Linked DNA regions of Natranaerobius thermophilus JW/NM-WN-LF. The protein of the gene in region 1 interacts with the protein of each later gene in a pairwise test. Links are inferred from orthologs where the notes say so. Each region holds a gene or a part of one and is shown in the gene's direction. Other genes may lie near its edges.

Evidence for each region.
Region 2: the proteins of NTHER_RS03495 (region 1) and def interact in binary tests that used the Escherichia coli proteins (3 or more experiments, as listed by UniProt). The link is inferred for Natranaerobius thermophilus JW/NM-WN-LF from one-to-one orthologs.

Annotation. Positions count from the first base shown.
Region 1 is NC_010718.1:689,867-697,460, reverse strand. The notes cover bases 1,839-4,767. They hold NTHER_RS03495 (aspartate-semialdehyde dehydrogenase), read left to right. Parts: upstream 1,839-2,760; coding sequence 2,761-3,774; downstream 3,775-4,767. Other genes in these bases: NTHER_RS03490 (homoserine dehydrogenase), read left to right, coding at 3,794-4,767; NTHER_RS03500 (B12-binding domain-containing radical SAM protein), read right to left, coding at 1,839-2,341. Outside these bases: NTHER_RS03505 (glycine betaine ABC transporter substrate-binding protein), read left to right, coding at 1-836; more of NTHER_RS03500, read right to left, coding at 935-1,838; more of NTHER_RS03490, read left to right, coding at 4,768-5,119; NTHER_RS03480 (hypothetical protein), read left to right, coding at 6,557-7,030; NTHER_RS03475 (DUF418 domain-containing protein), read right to left, coding at 7,008-7,594.
Region 2 is NC_010718.1:1,405,341-1,412,926, forward strand. The notes cover bases 933-3,853. They hold def (peptide deformylase), read left to right. Parts: upstream 933-2,118; coding sequence 2,119-2,589; downstream 2,590-3,853. Other genes in these bases: priA (primosomal protein N'), read left to right, coding at 933-2,060; fmt (methionyl-tRNA formyltransferase), read left to right, coding at 2,607-3,548; NTHER_RS06760 (DUF116 domain-containing protein), read left to right, coding at 3,564-3,853. Outside these bases: more of priA, read left to right, coding at 1-932; more of NTHER_RS06760, read left to right, coding at 3,854-4,373; NTHER_RS06765 (zinc metallopeptidase), read left to right, coding at 4,337-5,026; 16S rRNA (cytosine(967)-C(5))-methyltransferase RsmB, read left to right, coding at 5,030-6,418; dual-specificity RNA methyltransferase RlmN, read left to right, coding at 6,535-7,586. UniProt on the Escherichia coli protein: Removes the formyl group from the N-terminal Met of newly synthesized proteins. Requires at least a dipeptide for an efficient rate of reaction. N-terminal L-methionine is a prerequisite for activity but the enzyme has broad specificity at other positions.

The DNA of each region.
Region 1 (7,594 bases):
AAGAACAAGAACAAAATCCAGATAATGAAAAGTCAGAAGAACAATCTGAAGACGAACAGCAGACAACTCAAACAATTGAGATTGCTTACGTAAACTGGGCTGATTGTGTTGCAACTACTTATTTAGCTAAGGAAATTTTAGAAGAAGAAATGGGATATGAAGTCGAATTAACAATGGCCGATCCGGGACCAATTTATACTGATATTGCTGAAGGTGAACACGATGTATTTCTAGGTGGTTGGTTACCAATTACTCATGAAGAATACTGGGAAGAATATCAGGATAAAGTAGATAAAATTAGTCCTAACTTTGAAGGTGCAAGAATTGGACTAGTAGTCCCTGATTATGTAGATATCGATAGTATTGAAGACATGAATGATGTGACTGATAAATTTGACGGTGAAATAATTGGAATTGACCCCGGTGCTGGAATTATGCAAACAACAGAAACCGCTTTAGAAGAATATGGTCTAAACTTTAATTTAATCGAAGGTAGTGACCCTGCCATGGCAACTGCTCTACAAGAAAGCATTGAAGAAGAGGAATGGGTAGTAGTTACAGGTTGGATTCCTCATTGGAAATTTGCCACCTGGGATTTAGAATTCCTTGAAGATCCAAAAAAAGTATATGGAGAACAAGAGAACATCTATAATATCGGAAGATCTGATTTAGAACAAGATTTACCGGAAGTAAGAGAGTTCTTAGAAGAGTTTCAGCTTTCCCAACAAGGTTTAGGAGAGTTAATGGCAGATATTAATGAAACAGAAGATGAAGAGGAATCTGCCAAAAGGTGGATTGAAGACAATTCTGACAAAGTTGAAGACTGGACCCCCTAATTAATATTCTCCCTAACCATTTTCCCTCATTTATTCCACACACAAACTCACCCGCTCCAAAAACGGGTGAGTTTGTGTTTTTTACATTATTATTTAATTTATTGTGTGTTCATGGTTACATCAGGAGAGTATTTCTTTTTAAGAAATTCAAGATAAGAAATATTTTTGCGGTCCTTAAACCATTGTCTGAGAGTACGAAATCCGTAAAATCTAAAATATAGATTGATAAACTTAAATTTCGCAGCCAATTCTAAGCATTTTTTGAAAGAATAAAATCTGGTCATCTCTTTCATTACCTGATATTGAAGCTCATAAGGAGAAATATTTTCAGGTCTATGAACTACATGATGGCCATCATAATACTCCCAAGAAGATGGCAACAATCGATTTTGAGAGGCTAATTCATGGAACTGTTCCGAACCAGGAATGGGAACTAAAATAAGTAGTTGAATAGTATCAATTTTGTGTTTTAAGGCAAAATTGACGGTTTCGTGAGCTGTTCGGACATCATCATGATCACTGCCAATAACGAACATTCCATGGATGTGGAACCCTTTATCTTTAATTGTTTTGATTGCCTGCTTTGTTTCATCGATACTTAGGCTCTTATTGTATTCTTCCAAGGTTGATTGATTAACACTTTCAAAACCAATGTGTAACATCCTTCCCCCTGCTTCTTTCATGATATCTAGTAATTCTGGGTCTTTATAGATGTCTGCTCTTACTTGTGCACCCCATTGAATGTTAATATCTCTTCTCGAAATAATTTTTTTCATCAATTGATAGGTCCGCTCCCGGTCTGCCGCAAAATTATCATCGTAAAAAAATATTTTGGCAGGAGAAAGACGTGCTAATTCATCGGCAACCTTATCAATGTGTTTAAACCTGTATTTCTTTCCAAACATTTTAATAACTGAACAAAACTTGCAACCAAAGGGACATCCTCTGGAAGTTTCCATAGGCAGGATATTCATTTTCTCACTACCAGCAATCAAACTCAAGTCGGGAAATGGCAGATCATTATGAGTTACCGGATCTGGTAATGAGTTTTTAATTAACTCTTTGTTTTCATTAAAATAGGCCAAACCTGGAATGTTTTCAGGTTTTTTTCCGGAATCCTTCTGAGTATCAATGAATTCTACCAGTTCTAAAAAAGACTTTTCTCCTTCGCCCATAACGCAAAAATCTGCATGAGAAAGAGCCTCCTCTGGATAAAAAGTAACATGAGAACCTCCGATCACAATTGGTATATCTACCTGGTTCTTGATTTTGTCTGCCAAATGGTAGGCTCTAGGTGCTGTGGAAGTAATTGTTGATAGACCCACTAAGTCAGAATTGTAAATCCTGTCAAAATTTAGTGATCTGATTTCTTCAGCTTGAACTTCAACATCGTAACCTTTTTGTTTTAAAATTGTCGCCATTATAGGTAGTCCCAGCCTGGGAAGCTTAACCTTATTGAAAACATGTACCCCAGGAGATTTGGGTTCTATTAAGGTGATCTTCATATAACATCACCTCACTTAAAATTGATTAAAAATATTATTAATTCTAATTCTTGTAACCCCTGTTATATAAACACTTAATCCTTTAATTTATTTTGTCTAAATTAACATTTACTATACTTCGTTATCATAAAACTCCCTAAATATACTGTCTACTATACAATTTGAAAATTTCCTAATTTTTTCTAGGTAGATATTTCTATAAAAACTTATATTTTCCTTTTTTTAATACTCTATTTTGTTTTCCAATAAAATATTTTGGAACAAGTTAAATGCAAAAAATATCGACAAGATTAGCAGAGTGTTTTATAATAAGAAGGGATATCAATTAACCTGGATGTTTAAAATCCCAGGTATGGATATCCCGATTTTTTTATTTCGGTCTTTTTTAAATTAAATCGTTAAAACGGGGGGGTGCACAGATGGGTATAAATTTAGCAATTGTAGGAAGTACCGGGGCAGTCGGGCAAACCATCCTGGATATTTTAAGAGAAAATAATTTGGATTTTTCTTTAAATAACTTAAAGCTCTTGGCATCTGAAAATTCGGCCGGTACTAAAATCACCTTTGGAGGTAAAGAAATTACCGTAGAAGCTGCCAATTCTTCCTCTTTTCACGATGTTGACATTGCCATTTTTAGTGCCGGTTCATCTGTTAGTAAAAATTTGGCTCCTAAGGCTGTAGAATCTGGAGCCATTGTAATAGATAACAGTAGTGCTTTTAGGATGGATGATAAGGTACCTCTGGTGGCAGCTGGAGTTAATTATGAATCTTTATATGAGCATGAGGGAATAATTGCCAATCCTAATTGCTCCACAATTCAAATGGTCTGTGCATTAAAACCAATATTAGACCATGCCGGTATCAAGAGAATTGTAGTATCTACATATCAGTCCGTTTCTGGTACAGGTTATCAAGCAATGAAGGAATTAACAGAACAAAGTCCAAAATATTTAAATAATGAAGCCATTGAAAAACAGATATATCCCCATCAAATAGCCTTTAACATGCTTCCACACCTGGATTCTTTTGATGAAAATGGAGATACGAAAGAAGAATTGAAAATGGTTAATGAAACTAAAAAAATCTTTCAAGATGAAAACATAGGAGTTACTGCTACTACTGTACGGGTGCCAGTTTTTATTGGACATTCTGAAGCGGTCAATATTGAGACAAAGTCTAAGCTTTCAGCTTGTGACGCAAGGCAATTACTAGAAAATTTTTCGGAAGTAGAAGTTATTGATGACCCTTTTGAAGCAAAATATCCCACTCCTATTGAGATTGCCGGTAAAGACCAAGTCTATGTAGGTAGAATAAGAGAGGATCTTTCCATTGATAATGGGCTTAATTTGTGGGTAGTAGCTGATAACTTGAGACGAGGAGCTGCCTTTAATGCTTTGTTATTAACTGAATATTTAGCTAAATATATAATTTAAATTCAAGGAGGATTATGATATGACATCAACTATTAAAATTGGCTTTCTAGGCTTTGGTACAGTGGGGACAGGTACTGTGGAAGTTTTAACTGAAAATAAAGATTTGCTAACTGAGCGAGTTAATGCCGTACTAGAAGTGGAAAAAATTCTTGTAAAGAATAAAACTAAATCTAGGACAACACAACTTAATCAGAACTTCATATCAGACAAGCTTACAGATGATCCAGAAGAAATACTGAGAAACCAAGATATTCAGATAGTAGTTGAAGTAATGGGAACAGAAGAACCAGCTCTTAGTTACATGAAAAAAGCCATCAAAGCTGGTAAGCATGTAGTCACTGCCAATAAAGAAGTGATAGCCAAACACGGCGAAGATCTCACTTCTTTAGCCAAAAATAATGGTGTTAATTTCTTGTACGAAGCCAGTGTAGCCGGTGGTGTTCCAGTAATAAGGCCCTTAAAAGCATGCCTAGCTGGAAATACAGTTAAGGAAATTTCCGGTATATTGAACGGTACTACTAATTACATCTTGACCGAAATGGAGGAAAAGGAAGCAGAGTTCAATGAAGCCCTTAAAAAAGCACAAGAGCTTGGTTATGCTGAAAGTGACCCTACTGATGATGTAGAAGGTTTTGACGCTGTAAGGAAACTTGCCATAATGACATCTATGGCAACAAATTCTACTGTATTACCCGAAGATATATACACTGAAGGCATTTCTGGTGTAACAAAGGAAGATCTCCAATTTTTAGGTGATCATGGGTACAAAATTAAACTTCTTGGACAGACAAAAATTAATGGTACGGAAGTAGAAAGTCGGGTCGCACCTACTTTCTTACCCTGTGACAATCCGCTTTCATCAGTCTCCGGGGTTTATAATTCTATATTAATTAAGGGAGAACCAGTGGGTTATCTTACATTTACCGGCGAAGGGGCTGGTAAAGAAGCAACCTCCAGTGCTGTCTTATCCGATATCATTGAAGCTGCTAGGAATGGTAAGCATTCCAATAATTTCAATGGTTGGAGTAAAAATAATTTTTACAAAATCCTTGATAAGGAAGAAACCAGTTCACTATTTTATCTCAGGCTAGTAAGTTCAAATCCTTCTCAGACAGAACAAGAACAGAAAGTTAACAAATCCGAAATCCAAAACCTATTAAATCATCACGGCATTGAGTTACAGCAGTTAGATAAAAAATCTAGTTCAAATGGAAAACAAGAATTATTTATAATCACAGAATTAGCTAAAGAACAAAATGTACAAAACGCTATTTCTGATTTACAGGATAAGTCAGTTGAACTTATAAACATTATTAGAGGAGATAACAGTAACGGTGGAAGATAAAAAGCTGAAAGATGAAAGATAAAAAGTTATGCGTAGGAGGATAATGATGGAAATCTATGTGGAAAAATACGGAGGAAGTTCCCTGGCTACTGTAGATAAAATTAAAAATGTGGCTCAAAGGATAGTCAATCAGTCCAGACAAAATAAAGGCCAGGTCATAGTTGTTTCTGCCATGGGCGATACAACGGATAATCTAATCAAACTAGCTCATGAAATCACACCACAACCCAAGGACCGAGAAATGGATATGCTGGTCTCCACTGGAGAGCAAGTATCTATATCTCTGTTAGCCATGGCCATCGATTCCCTAGGTCATTCGGTCATTTCATTAACAGGACCACAGGTTGGCATTAAAACCACGGGAACATATAAAAAAGCCAAAATTTTAGAAGTCAATTCTAACAGAATAATTTCAGAACTAAAAAAGGGAAAAACTGTTATAGTTGCAGGTTTTCAGGGGATTACCGAAGGAAATGAAATAACTACACTGGGAAGGGGCGGTTCAGATACTACCGCAGTAGCCATTGCCGCCGCCCTTGATGCCGTGAAATGCAATATATGTACAGATACCGATGGGGTTTATTCGGCAGATCCTAGAATCGTACCAAATGCTAAAAAACTCTCTGAAATATCTTACGATGAAATGCTGGAAATGGCCGTTTTAGGTGCAAAGGTCCTTCATCCTAGATCAGTAGAATTAGCTCGTAATTACAATATAACCCTAGAAGTTCGCTCGAGTGCTAAATTAGAACAAGGAACAATAGTGAAAGGAGTTGAAGACATTTATGGAAGAGATGTTGAGAGTAAGCGGTATAACTCATGACACTAATATCTGCGAAATTTCTGTAATCGGAGTTCCTGATTTGCCAGGTATTGCCTATCGATTATTTTCTAAACTAGAAGATAATAATATAACTGCCGATACAATTATCCAAAGTATTAAAAGAAAACAGGTCAACGATATTTCTTTTACAGTCAGTCAAGATGACTTAACAGAAACGGTCAAAGTAATGGAAAAATGGTCTGAGGAACTAGGAGCTCAAGGGGTGGAATACCACCGACAGGTTGCCAAAATTTCAGTTGTTGGTGCTGGAATGGTGAATAAATCCAAAATAGCCAGGGCTATGTTTCAAGCTCTATATGAACTAGATATCAACATCCGAATGATCAGCTCTTCGGAAATGAAATTATCCTGCCTGATTGATAGCGACAAAGTAACTCTGGCTGTTAGAGCTGTCCATGATAAATTCTCCATCCAAGGGATTGAAGTTAACAGTAAATGCTAACATAAAATAAAGTGATGTGATAAATTGTGATAGATAAGGATAGTGGATATTTTCCAGATTTTAACTTCACCCAAAATATCGTATATAAAGACTATACTCTTATCAAAATAAAAATGACACTATAAATTAACTAATAATCTAATATATAAGGGTGATAACAATTAGAAAGATAAATGATCGAGTATTTGCAGGTATAGTGGCAGGAGTCGGTGCTAATTTATTAAAAACAGCCATAGAGCATGCGGCCTATAAAAAAGGTTACACTAATCAAACTGGATTACAAAAAGCGGGCGGATTTTTTATGTCCGCCCGGCATGTGAATACACCTCTAGGTAAATTAAATGGATGGATTGCCGATAACTCGGTAGCAGCTATTCTCGGCATTTGTAAAAGCTATCTATTTTCATTATCAGGTAGAGATTACCCCATTGTAAAAGGTGTAGCTTTAGGGGATATGTCCTGGGCCTTCGCCTATGGCGTACTAGCTAAAATGGGAGCAAGTTCACTTCAGGAAGAAGATCCCAAGACCGCTTTTACAGTCATGATATCTCACATGGTTTTTGGAGCCGCATCAGCTATTATCTTAAGATCTGTAGCTAATCCTAATCTGTTCCCACGTAAGTAAAAAAACGCCAAACTTTCTCCACAGGGCCATGGCCAAATTTGTTTAACCAAATCCTGGCAAATTCTGATTGCGCCAGATAAATAACTACAGCTAACAAGGGAGTTAGCATAGTCGGGAGTTCATTATAAAGTCCCAAATTAATTTCGTAGAATAAGAGCAAATAAATCACACTATGGGTTAAATAACTAGTAAGGGTCATCTTCCCAATTAACCTGAACCTATCAAAGATATAGTTATCTTTTTTCCAGTGATAAAACACTACAAACAACGTAATATAAAAGAAAGTTAAACTTAAATTAAATAAATTTGATAAAGGAAGGGACAGGTATTCATCAGCCAAACCATAATTTCTCACTATCATTCTTGAGAAATAAAACAATACAAAGAGACCCATACTCCACCATGACACTCTCACTACAGATTCCAATCTATCCCTGGTTTCCATGAATACTCCAGATTTCCCTAGATAAAGGCCTATCAAAAATAAAAATAAATGGTGAGGAATGTCAACAACAGCATCGTAAAGTATACCCGGAACATTTTCTATTGTTATAGATAAATTAG
Region 2 (7,586 bases), 710 kb from region 1 along the record:
AGATAAAAAACGTGAATCAAGTCCTATCAGATCAACCTCTCCCGGAAGATATCATGGAACTTGCCCAGTGGATGAGCAGCTATTATTTATGTTCGCTGTCTAAAGCTTACAATATTATGGTTCCCCAGGGGTTAAAATCAGGAGTGAATCGCATTTATAAAAAATACGTGTCTATAGCAGATATAACTGAAGCTAGAAAATTACTAGACAGTGCTAAGGCACCTAAACAAAGGAAAGTTCTTGAACGCTTACTTAGTAATTCACCCTTAGCTCTTGATCAGTTACTAGATGAGTTAAAAATCACAAAATCCCCGGTAGAATCTCTTTATGGGAAGGGAATAATTAATATCCAAAGTAGTCGATCCTATAGGGAACCCATTGATTTCAAACAAATCGAAGAGTATAAACCTAAAGAACCTACACAGGCCCAAAAAACTGTGCTAAAATTAATCAAGAATCAGGGTAGAGGTAGTTGTGATAACACTTCTCCTAAGAAGCCGAAGCCTTTTTTACTATTTGGGGTAACCGGGAGTGGTAAAACTGAAATTTATCTTCAATTGATTGAATCGTATTTACAGCAAGGACTGCAGACGATAGTATTGATACCCGAAATCTCCCTAACTCCCCAAACAATTGAACGGTTTGTTGGAAGATTTGGAAACCAAGTGGCTGTTACACACAGTAAATTGAGTCATGGGGAAAGATTAGATCAATGGGAGAAAATGTTGTGGGGTAAAGCTAATATAGTTGTGGGGCCTCGATCTGCTGTATTTGCACCTTTTTCAAATCTCGGGTTAATTATTATCGATGAAGAGCAAGAAGGCTCCTACAAACAAGAAGAATTGCCCCGGTACCATGCTAGGGAGGTAGCTGAACGAAGATGTCAGTTTAAAGATGGTCAATTGTTACTTGGAACAGCTACTCCATCTTTAGAAAGTATACACCGAGTCAAGTCAGATGATTACAATTTGGCAGAATTACCTGAGAGAGTAGGAGATGTTGAACTTCCCGATATATCTGTGATTGACATGAAAGAAGAATTTCAGAAGGGCAATAAGTCGGTATTCAGTAGAGAATTAATATTAAAGCTAAAAGAAGTTACAGATAAAGGCGAACAGACGATTTTATTTTTAAATAGAAGAGGGTATTCTACATTTCTACTCTGTAGAGAATGTGGCTATACTGTAACCTGTCCGAGATGTGAAGTTACTCTGACATACCATAAATCAATTAATCAATTGTTGTGTCATTATTGTGATTACACAGAACCCCTATCAAAATTTTGTCCGGATTGTAATAGCGATAAAATCAAAGAATTTGGTACAGGAACTCAAAAAATAGAAAGAGAACTAAAAAAATATTTACCTGATTTAAAAACTATTAGAATGGATGTGGATACAACTCGGAAAAAGAACTCCCATCAAGAATTATTGGGAAAGTTCAAAAATAAACAGGCAAATGTGCTAATTGGCACTCAAATGATAGCTAAGGGTCTTGATTTCCCTGACGTTTCTCTTGTTGGTATAATTACAGCAGACACGGCTCTTAATTTGCCAGATTTTCGAGCTGGTGAAAAAACATTTCAATTATTAACTCAAGTAGCTGGAAGGGCAGGACGCAGAGACAATAATCAGCGAGGGCAAGTAGTAATACAAACTTATAATCCAGATCATTACAGCATTGAAGCAGTTAAAAATGAAAATGTGCGTAAATTTACCGGGGAAGAACTTGCTTTACGTAAAAAATTAGGTTATCCTCCATTTAAGAGAATGATCAGGATTATGTTAAGGTCTCCTTATGAACAGGCTGTATCCCATCAGGTAGAGGAACTATCACAAAAATTGCAGGATATGGGCTATGAAGTGTTAGGTCCTACCCCTTGTCCCATACCTAAAATCAAGGATGAATTTAGATGGCATCTAATGTTAAGGCTTGATCTAAATAATCAAGAAATAATAGATGAACAACTTCGAGATTACTTGCTTACAACAAAAAATAATTTATCTCAACAGGGAAAAATAAGAATGGCAATTGATGTAGATCCTTTAAACTTACTATAATATAGGCTGTAAAAAAAGCTTTACAGAGTAGTTTGCATCTTTGGAGGTGGCAATAATATTGGCGATTAAAAAAATTAGAACTAATGATGATCCTGTACTTAAACGGAAGGCCAAAAAAGTTACAAATATAGATGATAGATTGGAAAGACTGTTAACAAACATGCTTGATACCATGTATGAAGCTGAAGGAATTGGCCTAGCAGCACCACAAATAGGAATATCAAAAAGAGTGATTGTTGTTGATATAGGTGAAGATGAAATTTATCAGTTAATAAACCCAGAAATAGTTGATACTTCCGATGAGCAAGAAAAAGCCTTGGAAGGTTGTTTGAGTTATCCTGGATTACAGGGGCGGGTCACTAGACCTGTTAAAGTTACAGTGAAAGCTCTGAATCCCCAGGAAGAAGAAATGATTATAGAAGCAGAGGGATTATTGGCCCGGGCTTTACAGCACGAAATAGATCATTTGGATGGTATTACTTTTATTGACAGGGCAGAAGAAGTGTTTAGGGAAGAGGAATCTCATTAAATTGAGGTGGTATATTTATGCGAACTATATTCATGGGTACACCAGACTTTTCAGTTCCTTTTATTGAGGCAATTGCTCGAAGCACCCACAATTTGAACTTAGTTGTAACACAACCAGATAGAAGAAAAGGTCGGGGGAAGGAATTGCAACCACCTCCGGCTAAAAGAAAAGCTGAGGAGCTTGGAATAGATGTATTTCAACCCGAAAGCATTCACAATAATTATGCTTATCAGATTTTATCCGATATTGAACCCCATTTAATAGTCACCGCAGCTTATGGACAAATCTTACCCAGAAAAATATTGGATTTACCTCGGATAAAAGCTATTAATGTCCATGCCTCACTGTTACCGGAATACAGGGGAGCAGCACCTATTCATCGAGCTGTTATGGACGGCAAGGAGCAAACCGGGGTGACTATTATGGAAATGTGCGATAAAATGGACGCAGGGGATATACTAAATTATGAATCGGTAGATATTGGAAAAACAGACACCACAGGAGATGTATATAAACAAATCATAACAGTTGGCCCCCAACTGCTAATAGAAACTATGGACTTACTGGAAAAAAATCAAGTAACTCCTTTAAAACAAGATGAAAATCAAGTTTCTTATGCACCTAAATTAAAAAAAGAAGATGAATACCTGGATTTTTCTAAATATACCAATACAGAAGTGTTTAATAGAGTTAGGGGGTTGAACCCCTGGCCTGGAGCCTTTACTAAGTTTGAAGGCAAACGCCTAAAAATATGGGAGACGAAAGTTCACAATAGTAGTTCATTTAATTCAAACTCTAAACCAGGTGAAATTATTGAGATAAACCAACAAGGACCTGTGGTTAAATGTTGTCAAGGTTCTGTCATATTAACAAAAATTCAACCATCCGGAAAAAAAGCAATGACTGGTGAACAGTTTATTCGGGGCTATGATATAAAATCAGGGATACAACTGGAATAAGGAAGTGATAAAATTATGGAAGCGAGGAAAAGATTATTTCTCGGTTTAGTTAGTTTAACTATTGTTTTAAGTGGTTTGTTGTTGCTGTATTTAGGTCAGCTGTTATTTTCCGGTGGAGACAGTATATTAGCTGAAATCATGGTATTTATAACTACGATTGTAATAATTGGCCTGATGGCGATGTTTACCCTTGGATTAATTGGTATAATTTTAACCATAATAAATGCTAAAAATTATCCATTTTTGGACAAATGGATCTCATTAACATTAAACTTGTTTTATCCCATAGTTATGTTCTTAGGTAGACTATTCAAAATAACAAAGGATCGCATTCAACAATCCTTTGTAGAGGTCAATAATCAGCTGGTTAAAGTTAAAATCAAAGATTTAAAGGGAAAAATATCCAGTAATAAAATATTGATCTTATTACCTCATTGTCTGCAAGATTCTCAGTGTCCTCATAGAATTAATTTGGAAATTAATAATTGTCGAAGATGTGGTAAATGTCCCATTGATGGCTTGTTAAACTTATCTGAGGATTATGGTGTTCCAGTTAGAATAGCAACAGGAGGGACATTAGCGAGAAAAGTAGTTAAAGAAATCCGTCCCAAGGCAATTATTGCTGTGGCTTGTGAAAGGGATTTAACTAGTGGTATCCTGGATACTAATCCTCTACCAGTTTTAGGTATTGTCAATCAGCGTCCCCAAGGTCCGTGTTTTGACACTCAAGTGGATTTAAGTGAAGTGGAGAATGCTATTATTTATTTAACTAAAGGAGGCGATGAACCATGTTCTTTTTCGATACAGGGCTCATTCTATTCGTAATACCAGCGTTTATATTTGTAATGTATGCCCAAAATAAAGTGAAAGGAACCTATCAAAAATATGTGAGGGTTCCCAGTAAGAGAGGGTTTACTGGTGCTCAGGTTGCCAGGGCTCTTTTGGATAAGTCGGGCTTATCTGATGTTCGAGTTGAGAAAAGTAAAGGAGAGCTAAGTGACCATTACGATCCCAGGAAAAAAGCAGTGCGACTATCTCCAAATGTTCATGACGGCACCTCTATAGCATCTTTGGGGATAGCAGCCCATGAAACTGGTCATGCTATTCAGCACGCAGATGGATATTTTGCACTGTCTTTAAGAAATATGGTCTTTCCAGCTGCCAGTTTTGGTTCTAAACTAGGTGTACCCTTGTTCTTTATTGGATTTATATTTGCTGAGGGTATGGGAACCACCTTTATGGATTTAGGAATTGCGCTGTTTTTCTTTGCCGTGTTATTTCAAATAATTACTCTCCCTGTGGAGTTTAATGCCAGTACTAGAGCTGTTGCAGCCCTAGAAGGCGGCGGTTATTTGACTTCAGATGAAGTTAAACCTACTAAACAAGTTTTAAATGCTGCGGCGATGACATATGTTGCTGCTACTGCTATGGCACTAGCTCAATTACTCCGTTTAATAATGTTACGAGGAAGGCGTTAATTTATGAAGATTAAATCTTCTAGAGAACTGGCCTTTGTTGCGTATACGAGAATAATTCAGGACCAGGCCTATAGCAATCTTGTGTTAAATCAACTTTTAGGAAAAACTGATCTTTTGGCTCAAGACAAGGCCTTGGCTTCTAGAATTACTTATGGGACTTTACAGTGGCAGGGTTTAATAGATTATTATCTTAAAACCCTGTCACATCGTCCTTTAAGTAAATTATCAAACAAGGCCTTATTTTTATTAAGAATGGGTGCCTATCAAATACTGTTTTTAGATAGAGTACCACCAAGTGCTTCTGTTAATGAAACTGTCAAGGTTGCTCATAGAAGAACACACAAAGGGATTGCCAATTTTGTCAATGGAATTCTAAGAAACTTAATTAGAAAGAAAGATCAAATATTATTACCGTCAAGGGATCAAGATTTACTGAACTATTTATCTGTAAAGTATTCACACCCTTATTGGATGGTAAAGTTATGGTACGATAAGTATGGGCTTGATAAAACTATTTCAATCATGGACCAAAATAATTCTACACCAGAAGAAGCTATTCGGGTCAATAAACTTTTGACTAGTCTTGAAAACTTAAAAAATGAATTAGAAATGACTGGGATTCAGAGTAGACTTTCTTCAAAGATTGATGATGCTTTACTTGTAGATAATTTGGGTGATTTGAATAATAATACATTATTTAATTGTGGTTATTTTCAAGTCCAGGATATAAACTCCATGGTAGTTTCGCATCTTTGTGACCCACAACAAGGTGATAATATTATTGATCTTTGTAGTGCTCCAGGTAGTAAAACCACTCATTTAGTACAGTTGATTGACGGTCAGGGGTCGATATTGGCAGTAGATATCCATGAACATCGGCTGAAGTTGGTTAAAGAAGCATGCCGACGATTACAAGTCAATAATGTTAATGTCAAACAGGCTGATGGTACTAAATTAATTTCTAGGGATCAACAAGAAAACAATAAACAGCTCAAGGGACAATTTGACCTGTGCCTAATAGATGCTCCATGCTCAGGTTTAGGGACCTTGAGAAAACGCCCCGAACTTAAATGGACAATTAGCGAACAGGACCTTAATAGTCTATCAACTCTACAAGGTAAGCTATTAAAAGCAGGTAGTCAGCTGGTCAAACCGGGTGGAACTTTAGTCTACAGTACTTGTACTATTAACCCACAAGAAAATGAAGACCAAATCAATGATTTCCTAAAAAATCATCCTGATTTTGTAATGGAATCTCCACGAGCTATCTTAAAGGAAGACACTTTACAGGGAGGTATGATTTTATCTAACAATTCTTTACAGTACTTTCCTGAATTAAACTTAGGGGATGGCTTCTACGGGGCCAGAATGAAAAAAACTCAGTGTGAATAATAGATAAAGGGTAGTAATCTAATTCCATTACAACTCCCTGCACTGTTAGTTGCTATGTGTCCTTTACTCTGATATACTTTGGCATGAATAAGTAATGAAGATGGGGATGATGCAATATGATTAATCACAAGCAATCTTTAAAAGATCTTACCTTGAATGAATTGCAGGAATATTTTAGTCGTAAAGGGTGGCAACAATTTCGGGCGAAACAAATCTTTGACTGGATGTATATTCAACAAGTTGACTCCATTGAAGTGATGTCTAATATCCCTAAGAAACTGCGCCAAGAATTGATGGAAAACTGCACCATTAATGATTTAGAGTTAGATAGTAATAATATATATACATCACCAACAGATGGAACAATTAAATTTTTAAGTGTTCTCAAAGACGGTATAGGTGTAGAAACTACTATCATGAAATATGATTATGGTAATACTGTCTGTATTTCTTCTCAAGCGGGATGCAATATGAATTGTGTGTTTTGCGCATCGACTACTGGGGGTAAAGAAAGGGATTTGAGCCCAGGAGAAATGATTGATCAAGTACTTATGGCAAATAAAGTGCTCCCGGGTTCGGAATCGATAAATAATATTGTTGTTATGGGAAGTGGAGAACCTTTAGAAAATTATCAACATCTTATCAAGTTTTTAAAAATAGTCAATGACGGTAAAGGTTTAAATATTGGTATGAGGCATATTACTGTATCTACTTGTGGTTTAGTACCTGAAATCTATAATCTTGCTGAAGAAGAGTTGCAGTTAAACTTGGCAATTTCACTCCATGCTCCCAATGACGAATTGAGAAATAAACTGATTCCTTTAAATAAAATATATCCAATTCACGAACTGCTAGAAGCCTGTCAAGTGTATTTTCAAAAAACTGGGAGACGGATAACTTTTGAATACGTACTGATTAAGGACTTCAATGATTCAATTGATTTGGCAAAAGAACTTTCCGAAACTTTAACAGCATTGAAGATGCCCGTACATGTTAATCTGATACCCTTTAACCCAGTTGAAGAAACTAAATTTACGGCACCTCCGAGTTCCAGAATCTCGGATTTTAAAAATAATTTACAGTCGAATAATATTGGCGTTACTGTACGCAAAGAGCGCGGGGTCGATGTTGACGGCGCTTGCGGGCAGTTAAGATCAAAGGTAATGAG